Regions from separate parts of the Brevibacillus sp. SIMBA_040 genome, predicted to be linked through region 2. Evidence: riboswitches for the same ligand, from Rfam matches in the RefSeq annotation. Region 2 holds a riboswitch; each other region holds the start of a gene.
The links. Region 2 has a riboswitch for S-adenosylmethionine ahead of SB752_RS14165 (pyridoxal phosphate-dependent aminotransferase). Riboswitches for the same ligand answer to the same signal wherever they lie in the genome.
Positions count from the first base shown of each region.

Region 1: another riboswitch for S-adenosylmethionine. It lies ahead of SB752_RS20500 (methionine ABC transporter ATP-binding protein); the one in region 2 lies ahead of SB752_RS14165 (pyridoxal phosphate-dependent aminotransferase).
Region 3: another riboswitch for S-adenosylmethionine. It lies ahead of SB752_RS11720 (MetQ/NlpA family ABC transporter substrate-binding protein); the one in region 2 lies ahead of SB752_RS14165 (pyridoxal phosphate-dependent aminotransferase).
Region 4: another riboswitch for S-adenosylmethionine. It lies ahead of SB752_RS20580 (homocysteine synthase); the one in region 2 lies ahead of SB752_RS14165 (pyridoxal phosphate-dependent aminotransferase).

Region 1 is NZ_JAWRXI010000012.1:60,985-66,337, forward strand. It holds gene SB752_RS20490 (MetQ/NlpA family ABC transporter substrate-binding protein) at 1-329, opposite strand, end outside; gene SB752_RS20495 (methionine ABC transporter permease) at 385-1,053, opposite strand; gene SB752_RS20500 (methionine ABC transporter ATP-binding protein) at 1,054-2,067, opposite strand; SAM riboswitch class I at 2,158-2,273, opposite strand; gene SB752_RS20505 (Ger(x)C family spore germination protein) at 2,381-3,541, opposite strand; gene SB752_RS20510 (GerAB/ArcD/ProY family transporter) at 3,522-4,652, opposite strand; gene SB752_RS20515 (spore germination protein) at 4,664-5,353, opposite strand, start outside.
Region 2 is NZ_JAWRXI010000007.1:242,685-248,037, reverse strand. It holds gene SB752_RS14175 (aminotransferase-like domain-containing protein) at 1-453, opposite strand, end outside; gene SB752_RS14170 (hypothetical protein) at 663-1,133, opposite strand; gene SB752_RS14165 (pyridoxal phosphate-dependent aminotransferase) at 1,360-2,541, opposite strand; SAM riboswitch class I at 2,638-2,765, opposite strand; gene SB752_RS14160 (MFS transporter) at 3,160-4,419, opposite strand; gene moaC (cyclic pyranopterin monophosphate synthase MoaC) at 4,423-4,905, opposite strand; gene SB752_RS14150 (DNA-3-methyladenine glycosylase family protein) at 5,049-5,353, opposite strand, start outside.
Region 3 is NZ_JAWRXI010000006.1:36,239-41,591, forward strand. It holds gene SB752_RS11710 (methionine ABC transporter permease) at 1-12, opposite strand, end outside; gene SB752_RS11715 (methionine ABC transporter ATP-binding protein) at 12-1,049, opposite strand; gene SB752_RS11720 (MetQ/NlpA family ABC transporter substrate-binding protein) at 1,082-1,906, opposite strand; SAM riboswitch class I at 2,061-2,163, opposite strand; gene SB752_RS11725 (hypothetical protein) at 2,469-2,870, shown strand; gene SB752_RS11730 (DUF2294 domain-containing protein) at 3,014-3,370, shown strand; gene SB752_RS11735 (ABC transporter substrate-binding protein) at 3,690-4,763, shown strand; gene SB752_RS11740 (nucleoside hydrolase) at 4,843-5,353, shown strand, end outside.
Region 4 is NZ_JAWRXI010000012.1:76,334-81,686, forward strand. It holds gene SB752_RS20560 (YqzG/YhdC family protein) at 119-454, shown strand; gene SB752_RS20565 (SCO family protein) at 456-1,082, opposite strand; gene SB752_RS20570 (rhodanese-like domain-containing protein) at 1,129-1,437, opposite strand; gene SB752_RS20575 (hypothetical protein) at 1,566-1,805, opposite strand; SAM riboswitch class I at 1,929-2,036, shown strand; gene SB752_RS20580 (homocysteine synthase) at 2,130-3,434, shown strand; gene SB752_RS20585 (ArsR/SmtB family transcription factor) at 3,581-4,639, shown strand; gene SB752_RS20590 (MFS transporter) at 4,626-5,353, shown strand, end outside.

The DNA of each region.
Region 1 (5,353 bases), on a different contig from region 2:
TGGTCTTTATTGAATTGCTCCAGGTATGGTTTATGTTGGAAGAAGTTTCCGTCGAGTTGTTTTTCATTTACTTGTACGTTTGGTTGTACATAGTCAGTGAATTCTTTAATCACCAAGTTTACACCTTGTTCCTTCAGCTTAGGTTGAACAAACTTCAGGATTTCCCCGTGTGGTACAGCAGTAGCACCAATAGTCAACGTAACTTCTTGTTGTTGTCCACCTTGTGCGCCACCTGTAGATGGAGCAGGAGCGGTTTCTGTTTTGCTTCCGCAAGCTGCCAAAGAAAATGCCAATACAGTAGAAAGTACAGATACAACCAGTTTCTTCACAGTAGATTTCCCCCTTTATTTGTAAACCACTTCTAAAACGATTTATGGAAAGACCTTACTTGCGGCTGTATTTGAGAACCAGACGGTCCCCCAGCGATTGCAAGATCTGAACCAACACTAACAAAATAACAACAGTAACAATCATGACATCAGTCTGGAAGCGTTGATATCCATAGCGAATCGCCAGATCACCCAAGCCACCGCCACCGATAACCCCGGACATCGCCGTATAGGAAACGAGGGCGACTGTCGTAATCGTAATCCCTGCAATCAGACCCGAGCGGGCTTCCGGCAAAAGTACGTTCCAGACAATTTGCCAATTCGAAGCACCCATGGATTGTGCTGCCTCCGTTACCCCGCGATCTACTTCCCGCAAAGAGGTTTCGACCAGTCGGGCAAAAAATGGCGCTGCCCCGATGACCAGCGGCGGGATGGAGCCAAGTACTCCCAGCGAGGTACCTACAATCGCTTTGGTAACAGGAATCAATAAGATCATCAAAATGATAAAAGGAACGGAACGCAGGACGTTCACAATAAAAGATGCGACGAGATAAAATCCACGGTTGGCCAGAAGCTGCCCTCTTGAGGTGAGAAACAGAATGATGCCCAGCGGCAATCCAATCAAGATGGTAAACAAGGTTGAAAAACCAAGCATGGAGAGTGTATCTACTGTCCCAATTCCAATCTCAGACCAATCCACATTTTTTAGTTCCAGCCACTCCATCTAGATCACCTCCACTTCCAGGCCACGCTCACGCAGCTTCTCGATTGCCTGCTTGTTTTGTTCTGCATTGCCTTCCAGCTCGACAACAAGCTGACCATACGGCGTATCTTTCATCCGTGAGATCGTCCCTTGCAGGATGCTGAACACAGTACCTGTCTCTTGCATCGTCTGAAACAGAATCGGCTTGTACGTCTGTTCCCCCAAAAAGGTGACGCGTGCGATCGTGCGATTACCGGAAGCCTTCTCATGCGCTACCATTTCGCGCAGCTCATGAGAATCAGCCACCTGCTCTACAAATTCCTGTGTGGTCGGGTGCTTCGGCTTGAGGAATACTTCAAGCACATCGCCTTCCTCTACAATCAGGCCACCGTCAATAACACCTACCCGATCACAAATGGAGCGGATGACCTGCATCTCATGTGTAATGAGTACGATAGTCAGCCCCAGCTTGCGATTAATATCGAGGAGCAGCGCCAAAATGGAGTTGGTCGTCTGTGGATCGAGCGCCGATGTAGCTTCATCACACAAGAGTACCTTCGGGTCGTTCGCCAAAGCCCGTGCAATCCCTACCCGCTGCTTCTGTCCGCCTGACAGCTGTGCCGGATATTTGTCCCGATGATCCTCAAGGCCCACCAGCTTTAATAGTTCGTCCACCTTTTTCTTGATCTCGGCTTTGGGGCGCTTTGCCAGCTTCAACGGAAAAGCGACGTTTTCACCAACCGTAGCCGATGACAGCAAATTAAAGTGTTGAAAAATCATACCGACGTGACGGCGCTGCTCCTGCAGCCTCCGATCATCCAGCTTGGTCAAATCAACACCGTCAATGATGACCTCGCCTGTAGTTGGCCGCTCCAGCAGATTCATACAACGAATTAATGTACTTTTCCCCGCACCGGAATGGCCAATAATCCCATATATCTCTCCCTTTTTGATTGAGAGGTTAATCCCCAGTAATGCAGGGATTTTATTTCCCTGTACCAGATAGCTCTTATGCAGCTCTCGCAGTTGAATCAACCATTTCCACCTCCCGTTAAAAACAAACGAGCCCCTTTTTCATCAAACGAAAAAGGGGCTGCAACGCAATTTATACGTTCGCATCCACCCTTCTCATCTATCAAGATCCAATCAATCTTGTAGGAATTGGCACCGCGACGTCTATTCGAAAATAGACCGGTTGCCGGGCTTCATAGGGCCTGTCCCTCCGCCTCTCTTGATAAGAAAGATTTCCACGTATATTATGTTCGTTTTGCATATTTTCATGATACAAGTCGGATTATATCGCTTTTGAAAATAGTAAGTCAATAGTAATAGTAGGTAAAAGTTTTTTCTAATCCATGACGCCATTTCGGATGATGGTTGCTTTCACATGAAATTGAAACTGTGCGTCCTTAAACATCTTCCTCCATTCGTTTACGGTCATCTCGGACATGCCCCTCTGATTCGCACGATACACGATGCCGAAGCCAGCAGGATCGACACCCATCGCTTGCAGTTTTTTGATTACCTTTTGCAGCTCCTGTTCGATCTCCTGCTCCAACGCCCTTTCCATAATCTTCATCATCTTGGGGTCCTCCAGCTTCAACGGAAGCGTCATCTCAAGAATACGTGCATGCAAGCGAACATGGACATTAAAGTGCGGAGGGGATGCTTGCTCCAGCTTGATTTTGGAGACACTTGAAATGGTATCAAAGACGAGCTGTACTTTATCTTTTTTATTACTTTGATCCTTTGGGGTCTGACCGAAAATCTGAGCAGGCACTGAGGTATCATAGCTACCAATTTTGAACTTGCCATGAATAAGCTTGATCAGAAAAGCTTCCTTAGGCGAGATCCATCCCACATAGCGATCGCCGCGAAACAAGGCGACCCCTTTAATCATCAATTCGTCTCCTTTTCGCGTAATAAAGGGCATGATTGGGTCGATCCCTGTATCATAGTAAGCCCTGAAAAATTCATGCATGGTAGACGAAGGGATTTTTTCTCCTTTTATATTTTGTTCAATCATTCTATACATATAGATCCCGATATTTCCTTCTTCCTTATACGGGTATGTCAAGAGATCATAAGTATCTCCATCATATACACAGAGGTAGACTCTGCTGGAAAGAGAGGAATCCCGATACAGCGTATCAATAATGCTGCCAATTCCATTTCGGGCAAAATGCTCGTTGTACAGGGCTACGCGTATTTGCCCTCCCAGTATCCGCTTATCTGATTGCAAATTCGTACGGTCGCGAATTCCTTTACTGGTTTCGCCCACAGCAGAAATCACTTGAATTTTTTCCTTTGCTTCCGGATTGATCGAGGGCATCACGATGGTGGCGCGAATATTTTTATCTTTCAACTGGTCATAACCAACTACGGTAGCGAGGCCCGTCTCGTCAAAAATCTGCCTGTCCGAGCAGCCTGTCATCATCAAGATTAGGGAGCACCACATAGCCCAATAATGCATGAACCATTTTTTCTGGCTATTCGGGTATAGATGCATCTGACGCACCCTCCTTCGCTCGCTTGGCACGCTGCTTTATGATGACCATTAAATACAAAAAATACGGATATATGTAGGCGACATACATTCCGATTTTGGAGTAAATGTCGTTGAGCCGATTCATCTCCTGTCTGGTGAGAAGTGCCAGTGAAGCGATGTAAATGATAGGTAAAATCCAATACAACGATTTGCGCAGATTCCAGCCAAACAATCGTTTGATCCCACGTGCAGAAGCCCAGAGAAAGATCATGATGTTTGGCAGAACCACGAGTAGCCACATGGAAATGCCTACAAGCTCAAACCTCTCCATAATAGGCATGTACACCATTTTTTTCAGATTGAGCGTCGCCCAGATCGTTCTCATTAACTGTCCTTGACTAAAAAAGACCAGCGACACGACCATGACTAACGTATAGATCAAATAGGTAACGAGTATGGCCCATTGTGTGCTGCTAACCACTCTTTCCTTATTTTGCACATACGGGTACACGGCATAGATGACTTCGAAGCCGATACTGGTCAACGACATTGCTACCATGCCTTTGAAAAGCTGCTCCATGTTCGTATCCAAAATCGGAAATAAATACTCCCACTGTGCAAATTGTAGCGGAAAGTACAGGTCACATATGAGCCAAATCGTGACCGCCACTGAAAAGAACGTATAGCCAGCGACTACACGAATCCCTCCCAAGACCGTGTAAAAAGCAAGAATGAGAATGATCGCTGACAATATCCATGTCGGCAAATTCGGAAACACCCATGTCTGCACCACTTCGATGTAGGTACGTAATACCACACCCGCTGACATAAAAAAATACGTCAAATAAACGACTCCTAAGCACGTCCCGATCCACTTTCCAAACACGTCGTTCTGGATTCCGTATATGTCTGACGAGGGGTATTTCTGCAAGGTCTTCACAATCACCCATACGGTCAGATGGGTAAATAGCCCGGCCATAATGACCGATATCCACGCATCATGTCCTGACTCCTTTGCGATGACACGCTGAAAACCAAGAACCCCGACTCCAAGTTGGGTACCATGAACCATAAATCCAGCCAGAAACGCTGATATCGTGTTCCCTTTTTTTACCTCAATATTGGTGTCCATAAGAGCCTCTCTTACTCGTCGATGTCTTTCTTTTCTTTTGCCTTGTCACGATCAAAACGACGTACTTTTTTGGGCGAGAAAAAATGGTTTCGCTCAGTCAGGGAAGATAGTGGTGCACGAATAAAGCCGTCTTTCCAATCCGAGAAACGAACCGGGTAGATCGGATACATATACGGACGACCCAAGCTGGTCTGACGCAGCAAGTGACTGGCCAGAAAGCTAAAGCCAACAACAATCCCTAAAGCCCCCAATAATCCCGACAACAAGATCATGGGAAAGCGAATGACTCGAATGGTCGAGCCAATCATATAGCTGGGCGCGATAAACGAAGAGAGCGCACCAAGGGCCACGATAATAATCAGGATGTTGCTCGTAAATCCCGCTTGCACAATCGCCTGACCGATAACAATACCACCTACGATACCGATCGTTTGACCGACCTTGGTAGGCAATCTGGCACCTGCTTCCCGCAAAAGCTCAATGATGAGCTCCATCAAAATCGCTTCCCATAATGGCGGCAATGGCACACGTGAACGTGATTGGGCAAGGGAAAGCAACAGGTCTGCTGGAATCATCTCGTAATGGTATGTAAGTGCCGCCACGTAAACAGGGGTCAAAATCAGCGACAAAATCATGGCAAATACACGCATCGTCCGGTTGAATGTAGCCAGACTCCAGCGCAAGTAATAGTCATCTGGCGA
Region 2 (5,353 bases):
ATCCAAATCCATGCCCTCTTCATCACCATCCACCGGAATGGCGCGTATCCCTCGAAATTGGAACAGTTGGACCGCAGCCAGGTACGTAGGATTTTCTACCAGCACGACGTCGCCTTCGTCCAAATAGACACGACAGAGCAAGTCGACGGCCTGCTGGGAGCCGGTAGTCAGCAACATATTGTCCACGCCAACATTCATCTGTTTTTGCTTCATGCGAGATGCAACCCACTCGCGAAGTGGAAGATATCCATCTGTTAAGCCATATTGAAGAGCTTTTGCTCCGAGATCAAATGATCGGACAAAGGCTTCACGCATTTCTGCGATGGGAAAAGAGTCCTCCGCTGGTAAGCCTCCAGCCAGTGAGAGCACTTGATTGCCTTGGGTCAGCTTCAAGATTTCCCGGACCGCCGAAGAGGATAATGCTTCTACCGATTTTGAAAATTTGTACTCCATGTTCCGTTCCCCCTTGATTTTGCCTATATTTGTTTTATCACTGTCATTAAACAATGTCCAATCCTCGCTAGCTATGGGGAGATAGGTTTTGACTATGTCGAGCGATTGTTCGCTCGATTGGTGGTTTTATACCACGATTCCTGCTTCAAACAGGCGCAAAAAACCCCTTTCCGTAAAAAGGAAAGGGGTCTATGTATTCATCAAAGTATCTACGCGATACGGAAGACACGCGCTTTTTCTACCTGTGGCAAGAATGAGAGGTCCACATGCTTCAGCGCTTCTTCTACACCAATGTCCTCTGCCAAAAGCAATGCTTCCTCTTGGAACGTTGGTGTACAGCTGCCTTCATTCAATTCACAGAGGCGCTTTAGACGCTTCAGGCGATCTGTTGTTTTTTCAGCTCGCATACAATCGTTGGTCAGCTCACACACATTTACGTGACGCGCATCAGCAATCATGCTGATATCATTTACGTGAACAATGAGTCGCTGTCCTTCTTCCGTCACAAAACCGATCGAGCAAAAATGCGCACCTGACATTTCCATACGAGTGAGAACAGCATTGGCAAAGACCTCACCTGTGCGTAGCCGAACCTGGCCCGCTTCAATGGCTCCGCCTACCTTACGCTCGTTGGCGATCACCGTATACATATCCGTGTAACCGTTAATCTGATAGCGCATGTTACCCTCCTGCTTTGCATAAATGACAAGTAATTTGTTGAGACTAATTATCATTAACATCGTATAATGAAAATCATTATCTGTCAACGCTGAGAATGATTTTTATTGATAATTACCCCTACTTTTTTCGCTCACCACTATTCTTGCCCACTTTTCCGTTTTCATCGCAAAAAAAAGACCAGACCTGCTGCTTACCAGCATATGTGGTCTGATCCTTTGCAAACACCTATTTTTTGGGGGTAAACAAGCCCAATTTTTCAATACGCTTTACGGCCTCAGCCAGTCGCTGTTCATCCGATAGCAGCGCCGCACGAACGTAGCCTTCGCCCGTCGGCCCAAAGCCATCCCCCGGAGCTACAACGACATGCGCTTTTTCCAGTAACATATCGGAAAACTGGACGGAGGTAAAGCCGCTTGGGATTGGCAGCCATGCAAAAAACGAGCCTTGGGATGGCTGTGCTTGCCAGCCGATGCGATGCAGGTTGGAATAAAGCGCATTGCGCCTACCCTCGTATACAGCCACCAGGTCGCGGACACACTGCTGCGAACCAGTCATGGCTCGTGCAGCAGCCATTTGGACAGCTCCGAACAAACTCACAAAATAATGGTCTTGAATCAAATTGATCAAACGAACGAGCTCACGATTTCCAACCATCGCGCCTACGCGCCACCCAGCCATATTGTAAGTTTTGGACAGTGTATAAAACTCCACGCCCACTTCCTTTGCCCCTGGAACCTGCATGAAACTGACCGGTTTTTTACCGTCAAAGCTGATTGCTCCATAGGCAAAATCATGGCAAACAACAATTTCGTTTTTACGAGCAAAACGAACCGTATCTTCATAAAATTCGTACGGTGCATTCACCGCAGTCGGATTGTTCGGGTAGTTCAGAAACATCAGCTTGGCCCGCTCCAAATCCGCTTGGGATAGCTTGCTGTAATCTGGAAGAAATTGATTTTCCGCTGTGAGCGGCATCATGACCATCCGACCATCGACAACGGCTACACCTGACCAGTAATCAGGATAACCCGGGTCTGGCACCAGAGCTACGTCCCCTTTGTTCATCAGCACCTGGCAAATCTCTACAAGCCCGGTTTTGCTACCGAACAGAATCGCTACTTCTTCTTCCGGATCGAGATCGACGTCAAACTCTTGCTTGTACCAGTGTGCAACTGCCTGCTTCAGCTCCACTCGACCAGAAAATGGCGGATATTTGTGATGAAGCGGCTGAGCTGCCTGGGCCTGCAATTCCTCAATAATATGGGGCGGTGTCGGCAAGTCAGGATTGCCTTGTCCTAGGTTGATAACGTCATGACCAGCAGCAATGACCTTGTTTACCTTTGCTACCAAGGTAGCGAAAAACTGGGTCGGCAACCGATCAATCATGTCGGAGGGTTGGATGCGCATCGTTCTTCATTTCCTTTCTGTCGGGTACTGCATGATTCTACACTGCAAAAAAACCCCTCCTTCTTTACAGAAAAGGGGTAGATCAGCTTCGTCACGTCCTTATCTGTCAGGAAAGATCCTGCTGGAATTGGCACAGCATCTGTTTTCTTCAACCTGAATCGATATGAAAACAGATCCGCTGCCGGGCTTCATAGGGCCAGTCCCTCCGCCTCTCTTTATAAGTAAAGCACACGGAATATAATGTTTTAGCAATTTTATATTACTTGAGCGGGTGTTTTGTGTCAAGACACCTGGGGGCGCTGGGGAAAAGCACTTTATTGAGCTGTGGTGGTGGGGAGGAAAACGGAGAAAATGCTCCGGATTCTTGGGATACTTGCTGGGGGCGTTACTGCTCAGCTCCGTGAAAAAAGCGAAACCGCGTCCAAAGTCGTGGATTCGCTGAGGCATCTCAAAGGTGGACGCTTAAGGGCGTGTTTCGCTTTTTTCACTCCGCTTGGGATGTATCCCAAAGATCCTCGCATTTTCTCCGTTTTCCTCACGACAGCTGGCGTGTTTTCCCCTGTTTGGAAAAAACAAAAAAGACGCGCGTGGCGCCTTTTCATTATAAAAAAAGAAGAATTACATTTTTTCTGCGGTTTGTACTGGAATCTGGTGACTGCGTTTTTGGAAAGAGCTGTGGAAAGCAAAGAATACGACGGATAACAGTGCCAAACCAGCCATGATGTACAGCAGTCCCTGGGCCTGGAAGTTTTGAAAGATGAAGGCACCGAGGAGTGGGCCAAGCATACGTCCTGCGGAGCCTGTACCTGAGACAAGACCTTGGATGAAGCCTTCCTGCCCTTCTGGTGTGAACTTGGCAGCTACAGCTGGAACCGCTGGCCATACGAGCATTTCGCCCAGTGTCATAACGAACATCGCAGCAACAAATCCAGCGTATGACGTCGTTTGCGACAAGATGAGCATCGACAGAACAAATACATACGAGCCGAGCAGCATTTGAGCCTTGAGTGTTCGAGCATAACGACGAATGACCCACGCGATCAACGGCTGACCGAACAAAATCAAACCTCCGTTAATTGTCCACAAGAGGCTATATTGGCGTAGGGAAATACCTAGTGACTGCATATATGCGGACAGGACAGTCGTCCATTGGACATACACGATCCAGCTGATCAACAGTCCCCCACAGAGCATGACAAGCGCTCCCCAGGCAACCCTTTTCGCCGGCTGAGTGGGTGGAGTTTTCATTCCTGTCTTGTCAGCACCCTGTGTAAGCTGCTCTTCCTTGTTCTTCGCTTTCACAGCCATCGCTTTTACATGCTGCGGCAAAATAAAGGCAAACATGGCAAGTACGATAATTTGGGCGAAGGCATTTCCGAAGAAAGTCCAGGCAAACGACACGCTCGCCAGAATACCGCCCAAAGCAGCCCCGGCAGCTACCCCGGCATTGAGCGCCACATAAATCATGTTGATTCCTTTGCGGCCTCCCTCTGGCCACATGACAACAGCTAGTGCATTAATAACCGGAGACAATGTCCCGTAAAAAAGTCCATTTAATAAGAACAAAATCGTGTAGATCGTAAAATCATGGGTCAAGCCCAAGCAAACCGACATCAGAATGATTCCTGCGGAGGACAAAATGATCGTTCTCATTTTCCCCCAACGGTCAAACAGCATCCCGCCAACCAGGCTGCCAACCAGAAAAGCCCCTTGATTCAAAAGCAACAAAAAGCCGGCAACAGTAAGCGGCTTTCCTAAGAAATCGTGAATATAGATCGTTACAAGCGGCCATATACATGCCATTCCTGTAGAGAAAATGACGGCAGCAATCGCCAATAGCCGAATGCTGCTCGGATAGGATTCCCATTTCTCTTTCATGAGTTACTTCTCTCCTCGCATGAAGTCGCCGCTTTTTCCGCCTGTCTTTTTGAGGAGGCTTGTAGGTCCAATTACCATTCCTTTGTCCATTGCCTTACACATGTCATATACAGTTAGGGCTGCCACACTGACAGCAGTCAGCGCTTCCATCTCCACGCCTGTTTTCCCGGTGGTTTTTACAGATGCTTCGACTTCAAGCGTCGTTTCATCTGCAAACGAAAAACGGATATCAATACCAGTAAGTGGCAGTGGATGGCACATCGGGATGATTTCCCACGTCTTTTTCGCAGCCATCACACCGGCAACCTGTGCTACCGCCAGTACATCCCCTTTTTCCACACGTCCCTCGCGAATACGCGCGAGTGTTCCTGGCTTCATAATGATTTGGCTGTGGGCAATGGCTTCACGCTTCGTAATATCTTTCTCAGAGACATCCACCATTTTTGCCCGATTCTGTTCGTTAAAATGCGTCAATTGGTCACTCATGCTATTCCTTTATCCTCCATGGAAGCAAGTATCCATAAATACCATGCCCAAATGTAATTCGTCGGTCGCTCTGTCATCTACTTCTTACCTTACTCCCGCTGCTTTCGAAATGCAATGAGAACATAGAGGAGGATGTGCCTTATTTAATAGAGAAATCTCCATAAGTAAAAGGTTGCATAGGATTCCCAGTTCGTCCAGCCCACTGACAGTCGGATCATTTCCTCCTTTGTAGGCTTTTCCTTTGTCTCTAAAAGATGCCGGACCGCATTATGCAGCCCCACATCGTCGATGGGAAAAGCGGACGGAATTCGCAAGCAGCGCATTAATACATAATTGGCTGTCCACGGACCGATCCCGCGGATTTGAACGAGCTGCTTTTCTGCTGCCTTCCCTGAGCCAGCGGTGAGAAGCTGCTCCTTACTCAGTTTCCCTTCTACGATGAGCCTCG
Region 3 (5,353 bases), on a different contig from region 2:
CAAACGATCCATTACCGGGTTACCTCCTCTCGTGTTACGATTTCTACGTTGTAGACGGACTCACGCAGGAAAGCGACGCCGTCCTGCACAGCTTGCTGCTCACCGGATATGTGAAGAAGCAGAATGCCGAGTGCGGTTCCTTTGATAGAAGTAATCGAGCCGTACAATAAATTGGTGCTTACCGGGAAACGTGCAGACAGCGTTCCAAGAACGGGATCGAGCGCTGCATCTCCACGAAAAGCGACGCGAAGAATTTTGGCAGAAGGTCCAGTTTGCTTGATCTTGGACAGTATTTCCGCAGGGACTTCATCATCAAAAATCGTTTTAATAAAGTTACGTGTGGTCGGTTGCTGCGGATTGCTGAAAACATCGAGCACCGAGCCCTGTTCAATGACGTGACCGTTTTCCATGATGGCAACATGATCGCAGATTTTTTTGATGACCTGCATCTCGTGTGTGATTAGGACAATGGTCAGGCCGAATTTCTTGTTAATATCCAGCAGAAGCTCAAGAATCGATTCGGTTGTTTGTGGATCGAGCGCCGAGGTTGCTTCGTCACAGAGCAAGATTTCCGGATCGGTAGCCAGCGCACGGGCGATGCCGACACGCTGTTTTTGTCCACCTGACAGCTGGGAAGGGTAAGCGTTTGCCTTGTCCGCAAGTCCCACCAGTCGGAGCAGATCCTCGACCTTTTGCTTGATGACATCCTTTGGAACGCGGTTCATACGCAAAATCTCAGCTACATTGTCGAAAACGTTGTAAGATGACAGCAGATTAAAATGCTGAAAAATAATGCCGATTTTTTTGCGTGCCTGACGCAGCTCTTTTTCTTTCAGAGAAAGCATATCTTGACCATTTACGATAACAGAACCGCTCGTCGGCTTTTCCAGCAAATTGATGGTACGGAGCAGGGTACTTTTCCCCGCTCCGCTAAAGCCGATGACACCATAGATTTGCCCTTTTTCCGCGTTCAATGAGACGCCCTTCAAAGCCTCGACCTGCTTATTGCCCACTTTGTATGACTTATGAATGTCGGTTAGCTGTATCATTTCTTAACGTCTCCTTGCTGCTTACTTAATTTTTACCAGGAAGGAAGCACGGAACCTTCAAAGCGTTCTTCGATGAATTTCTTTACTTCTTCGGAACGATAGCTATCAACAAGCTTTTGGTAAGCTGGATTGTCTTTGTTTTTGTCATTGGCAACGAGGACATTTACATACGGTGAATCAGAGGTTTCAGCAAAGATCGCATCCTTTTTAGGGGAATAGCCTGCTTCCATTGCAAAGTTGGTGTTGATCGAAGCGACCTCAACGTTGTTTAGGGAACGCGCCAGGAATGCTGCTTCGAGCTCTTTGAACTTCAGATTCTTCGGATTTTCTACGATATCCAGAGGTGTCGCATTGTCACCTACGCCATCCTTCAATTTGATCAGACCAGCTGCCTGATATAGTTGCAGGGCACGAGCGCGGTTCGAAGGATCGTTTTGGATGCCGACAACACCGCCGTCTGGGATGTCTTCTATTTTTTTATGCTTGGTGGAGTAGAGCCCCATCGGATAAGTCACGGTTTTGCCGATGATGGTCAGCTTTGTTTTATGGTCTTGATTGAATTTATCGAGGAAAGGAATTGTTTGAAAGCTGTTGATGTCCAGGTTTCCTTTATCGAGGGCTTGGTTCGGCTGTACATAATCGTTGAAGACGACAACTTCTACATCCAATCCTTTTGTTTTTGCCACTTCTTTTACTTTGTTCATGATTTCTTCGTGTGGTCCCCCGGTTACACCAACCTTGACGCTTGTTTGTTCAGCTGCGCCAGTTGCTGGTGCAGCTTCTTGTTTGCCTCCGCAAGCGGTCACGAGTGATGCCGCGAGTAGCAGTGATGTGAGTAACAGACCTGTCTTTTTCATTTGAATTTCTCCCCAATCCTTGTTTTTTATATATATTGAAAAGTAATGCCGAAAAGAGGGTAGAGAACTTGGTATTGCGTAAGTATGCAAAAAAACCTCTTCTGAAAATAGAAGAGGTTAGAAACTGTCATCGTGAAACAGTCGTAGAACACCTCTCTTATCTTCCGGAATGTTTTCCGCTGGAATTGGCACCATATCTATCGAGATAGGTTGCCGAGGTATCATAGGGCCAGTCCCTCCACCTCTCTTTATAAGAGAACGTTTTATTCAATTAAATCGATAAAATCTGATTCGGTTAGTTGGATTATAGCTTGCTTGTTCATGTCTGTCAAATGTTTTTAAAAATATTAACTTTCGAGAAAATCGCCAAGTTATTTCTCAGGTTAAACTCAAATATGGTATTATATGTAAAAAAGGGGATGGGGCGATTTCGTTGTGTAAATTCCTTTTTACTCTCATTTTATCATGTTGTTTTTTGACTGCGGGCTGTGCGAACATTGATGAATCCGTCCTTCTCCCAAACGAGCAAACAATAAAAATAGGCGTTGTAGGGAATCCTCCTATGGTTGACGAAAAAAACATAGAGTTCACTGAGATCGAACTTGGAAAGATGAGTAGCACTCCTGATACAGAATTTCACGCTTTATTTATTATGCCAGAGTTTCTTGAAGAAGCATCTAGTGCCAGATTTGCGGATCTTTATAAAAACTTGAAATACCCTGTGTTTTTTATTGGATCAAAGAAGTCGTATTATCCATTCATAGAGGAAGCATTAACATATTCTAAAGCGCCAGCAACAAATTCAGGAATGTTTGCAACTGGATTTATCAACAAAAATGGGCAGTACACAATATTTGAGTATGGCTTTAAAAATGATGAGCAGACAGAGGAAAATCTAAGAGAATTATATTCGAATATTTTCAATACGATTTTGTCGGAAGTTGTCGCAAGGAAAACTAAGTGAAGTATTTAGATTGAAAAATTGTAGTTTATACAGGTCGCAAGCAATAAATTTAGTCAAAATACGAATGATTACTTGCTAGAGGAGCAGAACATATGTATAATGGAAAAAAACAAACCTGATATATGTTCTCACAGGTGATGGCCATGACACTATTGGATACGAATGAAATCAGAAAAAAGCTATCTGCTATATATAATGAGATAGCAAAAGAGTTGTTCGGATTTGGAACGACTCTACTGAGAGTAACGATCGAGAACCAAATGATTACCTTCTATGCCAAACATCGCCGTTCTCCGCGCTCTGTTGCGCTGGAGGGTGAGGCCCCATCACTAAAGCTCGAAGTCGATTTCCGAATGTCTCTTCTATATAAGAAAAGACTACGGGAACGATTGGAAGAAGAAATGGGCCTGAACATAGAGGCTGTACTACGAGACTACGACGCTGCTACACAGCTGGCGATTACGAATGTTATTCTGACAGAACCAGAACTGAATACCTGACAGAGTAATTTGGATTTTCTCTTTTGATCTATCTCAAGAGAAGACCATAAGCTTTGGCGAAAACGGGTGTCGCTTCTCTTTGTTTACGAAGAAAAGTGCTCTTGTTTAGAATGAAACGTTCTAATCAAGGGTACTTTTCTTTTTTCTTTTTAACAAATTTTACCTTTATAAGGGTGTGGTTGATGCATAGATAAACGCGAACGGTGGAACAGTAGGGGGTTTATCAACGGTTGCAGGTTGTATAAAAACAGAGAAACGTTGAATCCTAAGCCAATGGAAGAATAAGACTCAGGCGATACCTGAAATGGAGGAAGTTAAAATGAAAAAATTACTGACAGGAATCCTATCCTTTTCTGCACTCTCGTTGGCACTGGCTGGCTGTGGCAGTGGTGAGCAACCACAACAAGGGGCTGCTGGTGGAGCAGCAAAGGGTGAGCCAACCAAGCTGGTCATCTCTACATGGGGTTTCTCCGAAGACTTTTTCCGCAAAGAAGTGTATGAGCCGTTCGAAAAAGAGCATAACGTCAAAATCGTTCTGGAAATCGGGAACAATGCAGAGCGTCTGAATAAAGTCCGTCAAGGCAGCTCAGATGTCGATCTGATTTATCTTTCCGACTATTATGCTCAACAAGGTATCGATAGCGGTGCATTTGAGAAAATCGATCGTACGCGCATCCCTAACCTGAACGAGATTTATGATATTGCCAAAGCTCCACTGGGTGAAGACTACGGTCCTGCCTACACGATTGGACAATTCGGGATTGCCTACAATCCAAACATCGTAAAAACCGAAATCAAAGATTGGAAAGACCTGTGGAACCCAGAGCTGGCAGGCAAGCTGACACTGCCAAGCATCACCTCCACAACTGGCCCAATGATCCTCGACAGCGCTTCGAAAGTGGCTGGAAGCAAAGAATTTAACGAAGACCAAGCGTTTGCCAAAATGAAAGAAGTAAACAAAGGCGTAGTGAAGTATTACGACAAAACATCTGAGTACGTAAACATGTTCAGCCAAGAAGAGATTGCAGTTGGACCAATCATGGAAATGTACTTCAAGGATATTCAGGCAGCAGTACCAGAAGCGAAGTTTGTAGCACCTACTAGCGGTGGCTACGCAGTAATGAATACGGTAAACATCGTAAAAGGCAGCAAAAACAAAGAGCTGGCTGAAGACTTCATCAACTATCAATTGAGCAAGGACGTTCAGGAAAAAGCAGCGAAAGCAAAAATAGATTCGCCAGTTAACACGGCTGTTAAGCTTACAGATGAAGAAGCAAAAGGCGTAACATATGGCGAAGAAACGATCAACAAGCTGCAAAAGCTGGATATGAAATTCGTAAACGAAAATTCCAAGGCTTGGATTGACCGTTGGAACCGTGAAATCACTCAATAAAGGGTAAAAAGGAACGAGGGTATAAACCATGTGCTTATACCCTTGTTTTTTCAAAACAGATGCGAGAGGAGGCCCACCCATGAAGCCAAAAATCATTTTGGATGTCGATACAGGTATCGATGATGCTCTCGGGATCATGCTCGCAGTGAAGAGTGGCGAGTGTGAGCTCATCGGAGTTACGACCGTCAACGGTAATGTCTCTCTGGGGAAAGCTACAGAAAATACATGCAAAATTCTCGACTTGCTGCAAGTAGGGGAGCAGATCCCAGTCGTGAAGGGTGCGTCCCAGCCATTGCTGCGTCCCGTATTTTTCGAGCACAGTGTTCATGGCGAGGACGGACTGGGAGGCGCACTGCGAGGTGTCACCGTCACGAAGCGGCCATCAGAGGGCTTCGGACCGGATTTCATCATTGAACAAGTGAAAAAGCAGCCGGGTGAAGTGACGCTGGTTATGACAGGACCACTGACCAATCTGGCGCTGGCTGTGAAAAAATGCCCCGAGCTGGTGGAGCTTGTTAAAGAAGTGATCTTTATGGGCGGGGTAGTCAAAGAACACGGCAATGTGACTCCTGTCGCTGAGTACAACATGT
Region 4 (5,353 bases), on a different contig from region 2:
ACCATAGAGGTGAAAAGCAAGCTGGCACGCTGTCAGAACCGACCAGATGAACTTTTTGTTGTTTGTGCACACACTATTTCGTAGCGGTACGATATTTCCTGTGTCGGAGGTGCCCTGTATGCTTGTCTTTTCCAGATTCCCGCGTATTATCTCTTTCACTTCGGTCCTGATCGTTTTTCTGATGAGCTTGTCTTTAGCTCCACCTGCCGAAGCCCAGCCCCCTTATGCCAAATGGGGCAGAATCGCCATGCAGCAAACAAAGCAAAAGCATCCTCACGCTCAAATCGTTGATTATTTGCACGTCGGACGCATAAAGAAAACGCCCACCACGTCTGAGGAGACGTTTAAGCTTTTGCTCCAGGAGGGCAATCGCAGGTGGGCGCTACTCGTTCATATTGAATTTGAAACCAAAACGGAAAAAATGGTGCGTATCACTTATGAAGAAACACGATGAGCTAGTCGGCTAGCTGTACCATTTCTTTCATCATCTGATCCATGTCCATATCGGCTGCCATCCCATACGCGCGACGCATGTTTCCGTCACCATCGACGAGGAACATGCGAGCAGTATGGGCGATCGTGCCATCTGGCTGCTTCAAAACCGCAATTCCGAAGTCCTTGGTCACTTTTTCTACAGCCTGTGCATCCCCACGCAGGAACTGCCAGCCGCTTTGGTCGGCTTTAAATTTATCCGCGTATTGCTGCAAGACCTCAGCTGTATCGAAATCAGGATCAAACGTAATGGAGATGAATTCTACCTTATTTCCAAACAGGTTCTTTTCTTTTAACTGATCCTGCAACTTAGACATGTTGTAGGTAGTCGCCGGACAAATATCGGGACAATTGGTAAACATAAATTCAACCAAGCGGACCTTCCCTTTTCCTTCTGAAAAAGTAAAGGCAGACCCGTTGCTGTTATCCAAGGAAAAGTCCTGGAGCGGCTTCATAACGGGAATTTGTTCTCTCGCCATGTACTTGTAGCCAAACACCCCAACGATTGCCAGAATAATAATTCCTGCCAACACAGTAAACCAGTGCTTTTGCAGCCCGGATGCCTGTTGTGGCTGTGCGCCTTCACTCACGAATGCTTCCTCCCCTGCTTTCCCAAACGTTTTTCTCTATGTATGCCTATTCCTTCTCACCAGGCCATGCCAGCATTCCGCCTACCATATTCGCCACGTCATAGCCTTGTGCACTCAAATATTCCGTAGCTGAGTGACTGCGTGCACCGCTGCGGCACACCATCACAATCGGAGTGTCTTTATCCAGTTCCTCTAGTCGATGCGGTAAAAAACCAAGCGGGATGAGCTTTGCCTGTTTAATGTGACCAGAATTCCACTCCTCCAGCTCGCGTACGTCGATCACTTGTACATTTTCATTTGCCTCCAGCTTCTCCAAAAGCTGCTGAGGTGTAATTTCCTTTACGCTATTTTCCATGGTCATTTATCCTCCTATATGTACATTACACGCATCATGATCAACTCTCATCATATCATACGGAATTACTCATTTCTAACGGGTCCCACAGCGGAGTGTGAACGTCCAAAGGCAAATTTGTGACGGTTCTATATCTTCCCTTCACGAATCCATGTCACGATGCGAAGCGTACCGTAGAGGGATGCCAGCAGCAGACAGACGAGCATAAACATCCATTTTCCAAACTCGTTGATTTCTCTGAGTCCGCTTCCGTTTTCGATGACAAAAATACCGTAATAGATGACAAGCCCATAACAAAACAGGTTGAGAACGATCAACGCGATTCTCTTCGCTATTTTCTGTTGGTTTGTTGTAGGTTCATCCTGCAATCTCGATTCCTCCTCCAGCGTCCGCGATAAAATATCCTCTATTCCACCCTGATAACTCATAATTAAAGATTGACAGCCAAGCATTGTTTTTCATACAATTGTGACAACAATAACTGACACACTTATTCATCAAGAGCGGTGGAGGGACAGGCCCTATGAAACCCGGCAACCAGCATATGCCTATGCGCGGTGCCAATTCCTGCAGAATCCATAGATTCTGAGAGATGAACGCAAGCCCGCGCATGACCGGAGCCTTCTTCTTCTCAGGAGAATGGCTCCGTTTTTTATTGCATTCATTCTACCATAGAAAAAGGAGAGATGATGATGTCGGATCAACAACAATGGAAGCCAGAAACACTTGCAGTCCATGGGGGACAAGAGGTTGACCCTGTAACAGGCTCACGTGCTGTCCCTATTTACCAAACGACCTCCTATGTTTTCCGTGATACAGAGCATGCAGCGAATTTGTTCGCTTTGAAAGAATTGGGCAATATCTATACACGGATCATGAATCCGACACAGGACGTTTTTGAAAAACGTGTCGCTCTTCTGGAAGGCGGCGTAGGTGCTTTGGCGACAGCGTCTGGTCAGGCAGCCATTACGTTTGCCATTCTCAATATCGCGCATGCAGGAGATGAGATCGTAGCGTCCAGCAGCCTGTACGGCGGTACGTACAATCTGTTTGCTCATACTCTTCCACGCCTCGGAATCAAGGTTCACTTTGTAGACCAGTCCAATCCTGAGAACTTCCGTGCAGCGATCAACGAAAACACCAAAGCACTCTTTTGCGAAACCATCGGCAATCCACGCATCAATGTAGCCGATCTGCAAGCGATTGCCGATATCGCTCACGAAAACGGCGTTCCGCTGATTGTTGACAATACCTTTGCCAGCCCAATCCTGTGCCGTCCATTTGAGCATGGTGCTGATATTATCGTCCACTCCACCACCAAATTCATTGGCGGTCATGGTACAGCAGTCGGCGGTATCATTGTTGACTCCGGTAAATTTGACTGGAGCAACGGTAAATTCCCTGGCTTGACGACTCCAGACCCTAGCTATCATGGCGTCGTTTATACAGAGGCTGTGGGCCCGCTGGCTTATATCATCAAAGCTCGCGTACAGCTTCAGCGTGACATCGGTGCTGCTGTAGCTCCTATCAACTCCTTCCTGTTCCTGCAGGGACTCGAAACACTGCATCTGCGCATGGAGCGCCATAGCCAAAACGCTCTCGCAGTGGCGAAGTTCCTCCAGAACCATCCAGCGGTTGAATGGGTTAGCTATCCTGGTCTGGAGGGCGATGCCGATCATGCCCTTGCGCAAAAGTATTTGCCAAAAGGAGCTGGCGCAATCCTTACCTTTGGTATTCGCGGCGGCGTAAAAGAAGGCAAGACGCTGATTGAATCTGTGAAGCTATTCTCCCATCTGGCAAACGTGGGCGATTCCAAGTCGCTCGTCATTCACCCAGCGAGCACCACGCATCAACAAATGAATGAAGAAGAGCAGGCTGCAGCAGGTGTAACACCTGGGCTGATCCGCCTCTCGATCGGTACAGAAGCGATTGAGGATATTATTGGCGATCTGGAGCAGGCATTGAAAAAAGCAACTGAGCTTTCCACTGTCAGCTAATTGAACACCGCCCAAAAAGCACGTAACTCGTTAAGAGAGTTACGTGCTTTTTCATGTGCGTTTCGATTAAATTCGAAAAACATTGAATATGATATTCGAATATTTTATAATCAACCTATCATTTCATTTGGAAAGGGTATCCAGACATGAACCTATTAAATATTGGCACAGAACGCACAACCTATCATCTCGAGCTGTCGTTTTCCCCTCTCTTTGAAGCGGCACTCGGTATTGCAGCTGTCACTTATGATGACATTCGACCGACGCTGGAGCAGCCAGCAGAGTATTGGCAACAGCTTATGGATGAGCTCGATCCCGTCACCCTGCGTGAGCTAGACTATGCCAAACAAAACAACACGTGGAAAACCTTGTTGCAACTATTGCATCAGCAATCGTTTTCTGACCTGTCCACCTTTCTCTCCTATGTCAAAGGGTTGCCATCGGAGGAGCTGCGTTATCAGGCTCTTCCCTATTTGGGCGAGGAGCTGCAAGACCTGCGTCAGAAGGCCGCACGTGGAAGTGACTCAGCGATTTACGCACTCCAGAATGCCTGTCGCTCTCACCTCTTTTTCCCGGCCTATATCGCTCACATTGGCTCCACCGAGCCGGAGAAGCTGCGTAGCCACTTGCTGCTTCTGATAGAGGGCTGGTACAACACACACGTGAAGCCGCGGGAAGCTGAAATCAGCAGTATTCTGGAGCGTGACTGCAGACATAAAAAAGCGATGCAGGAAAGGCTTTCTGCCGAAGCTTTTGTCGAGTGGGCGACACATGGCAGCTATCCGCCGGAACCCGCTATTACCCGTGTGCTGCTCATCCCCCAAATCATATACCGCCCTTGGACCATTCACGCCAATGACGCGGGGACCAAGATTTTTTACTATCCGGTAGCTGACGAGAGCCTGCATGACACTGCTGACCCGTATCGTCCGTCCCAGATGCTGGTGCAAACGTTGAAGGTACTGGGAGATGAGTACCGCCTGCGCCTGGTCAAAATGCTTTCGGAAAAAGAGATGAGTCTGCAAGAAATGACTGAGAGATTAGGCGTTGCCAAGTCTACTGTACATCACCATCTGTCTCTTTTGCGCTCCGCTCACCTCGTCGAGGGAAAAGGGAACAAATACAGATTCAAGCGCAAAGCATTGGATAAAATGCCCGTCCTGCTGCAGCAATTTTTGGGGGATATGGCCGATGATAACTGCTGAACAGCCCGTTTCCGTCTGGCGTTTACGATCGTATCGCCTGATTTTGTTCGGTCAATTGATTTCAGAGCTGGGGGCTTCACTTGGTACGCTGGCTTCAAGCTGGTTGATCTACCAGGCTACAGGCTCCGAGGCCGCTGTTGGCGGGATGTGGCTCCTCTACTTCTTGCCCTCGCTAGTTTTGCAGCTGATTATTGGTCCTTATCTCGATCGATTCGACAAAAAGCGTGTCATGGTCTTTTCGCAATGGATGAGAAGCGGCGTGTTTTTCCTCACATTCGGGGTTATCCTCATCCAGCCTGAAGCCCTTTGGCCGCTGTATCTCATTTCTTTGTTCAACGGTCTGATCCAGCCGCTCTATGTTCCTGCCAGCCAGTCACTCTTGCCTTCTATTGTCAAAGGGGAGAGTCTGGTGCAGGCAAATGCCTATTTGGACAGCGCGTTGCGAATTGCAATGATCGCGGGACCTCCCCTGGGTGGACTGCTTGTAGCATGGATCGGAGGCACAGCTGTAATCGGCTTGGTATCACTTGGCTATGCTCTGAGTGGCGGACTTTTGCTACTGTGTGAAAGCCAAACTGTGGAAGCTCCCCGATCGCAATCGTGGGTAGTTATGTTTCGGGAAGGACTTGCTGTTTTTTATGAAAAGCCGCTTCTCTTTTGGCTTAGCATTTACGCAGCTCTCGTTCAATTCGCTGTAGGCATTACCTTGGTTCT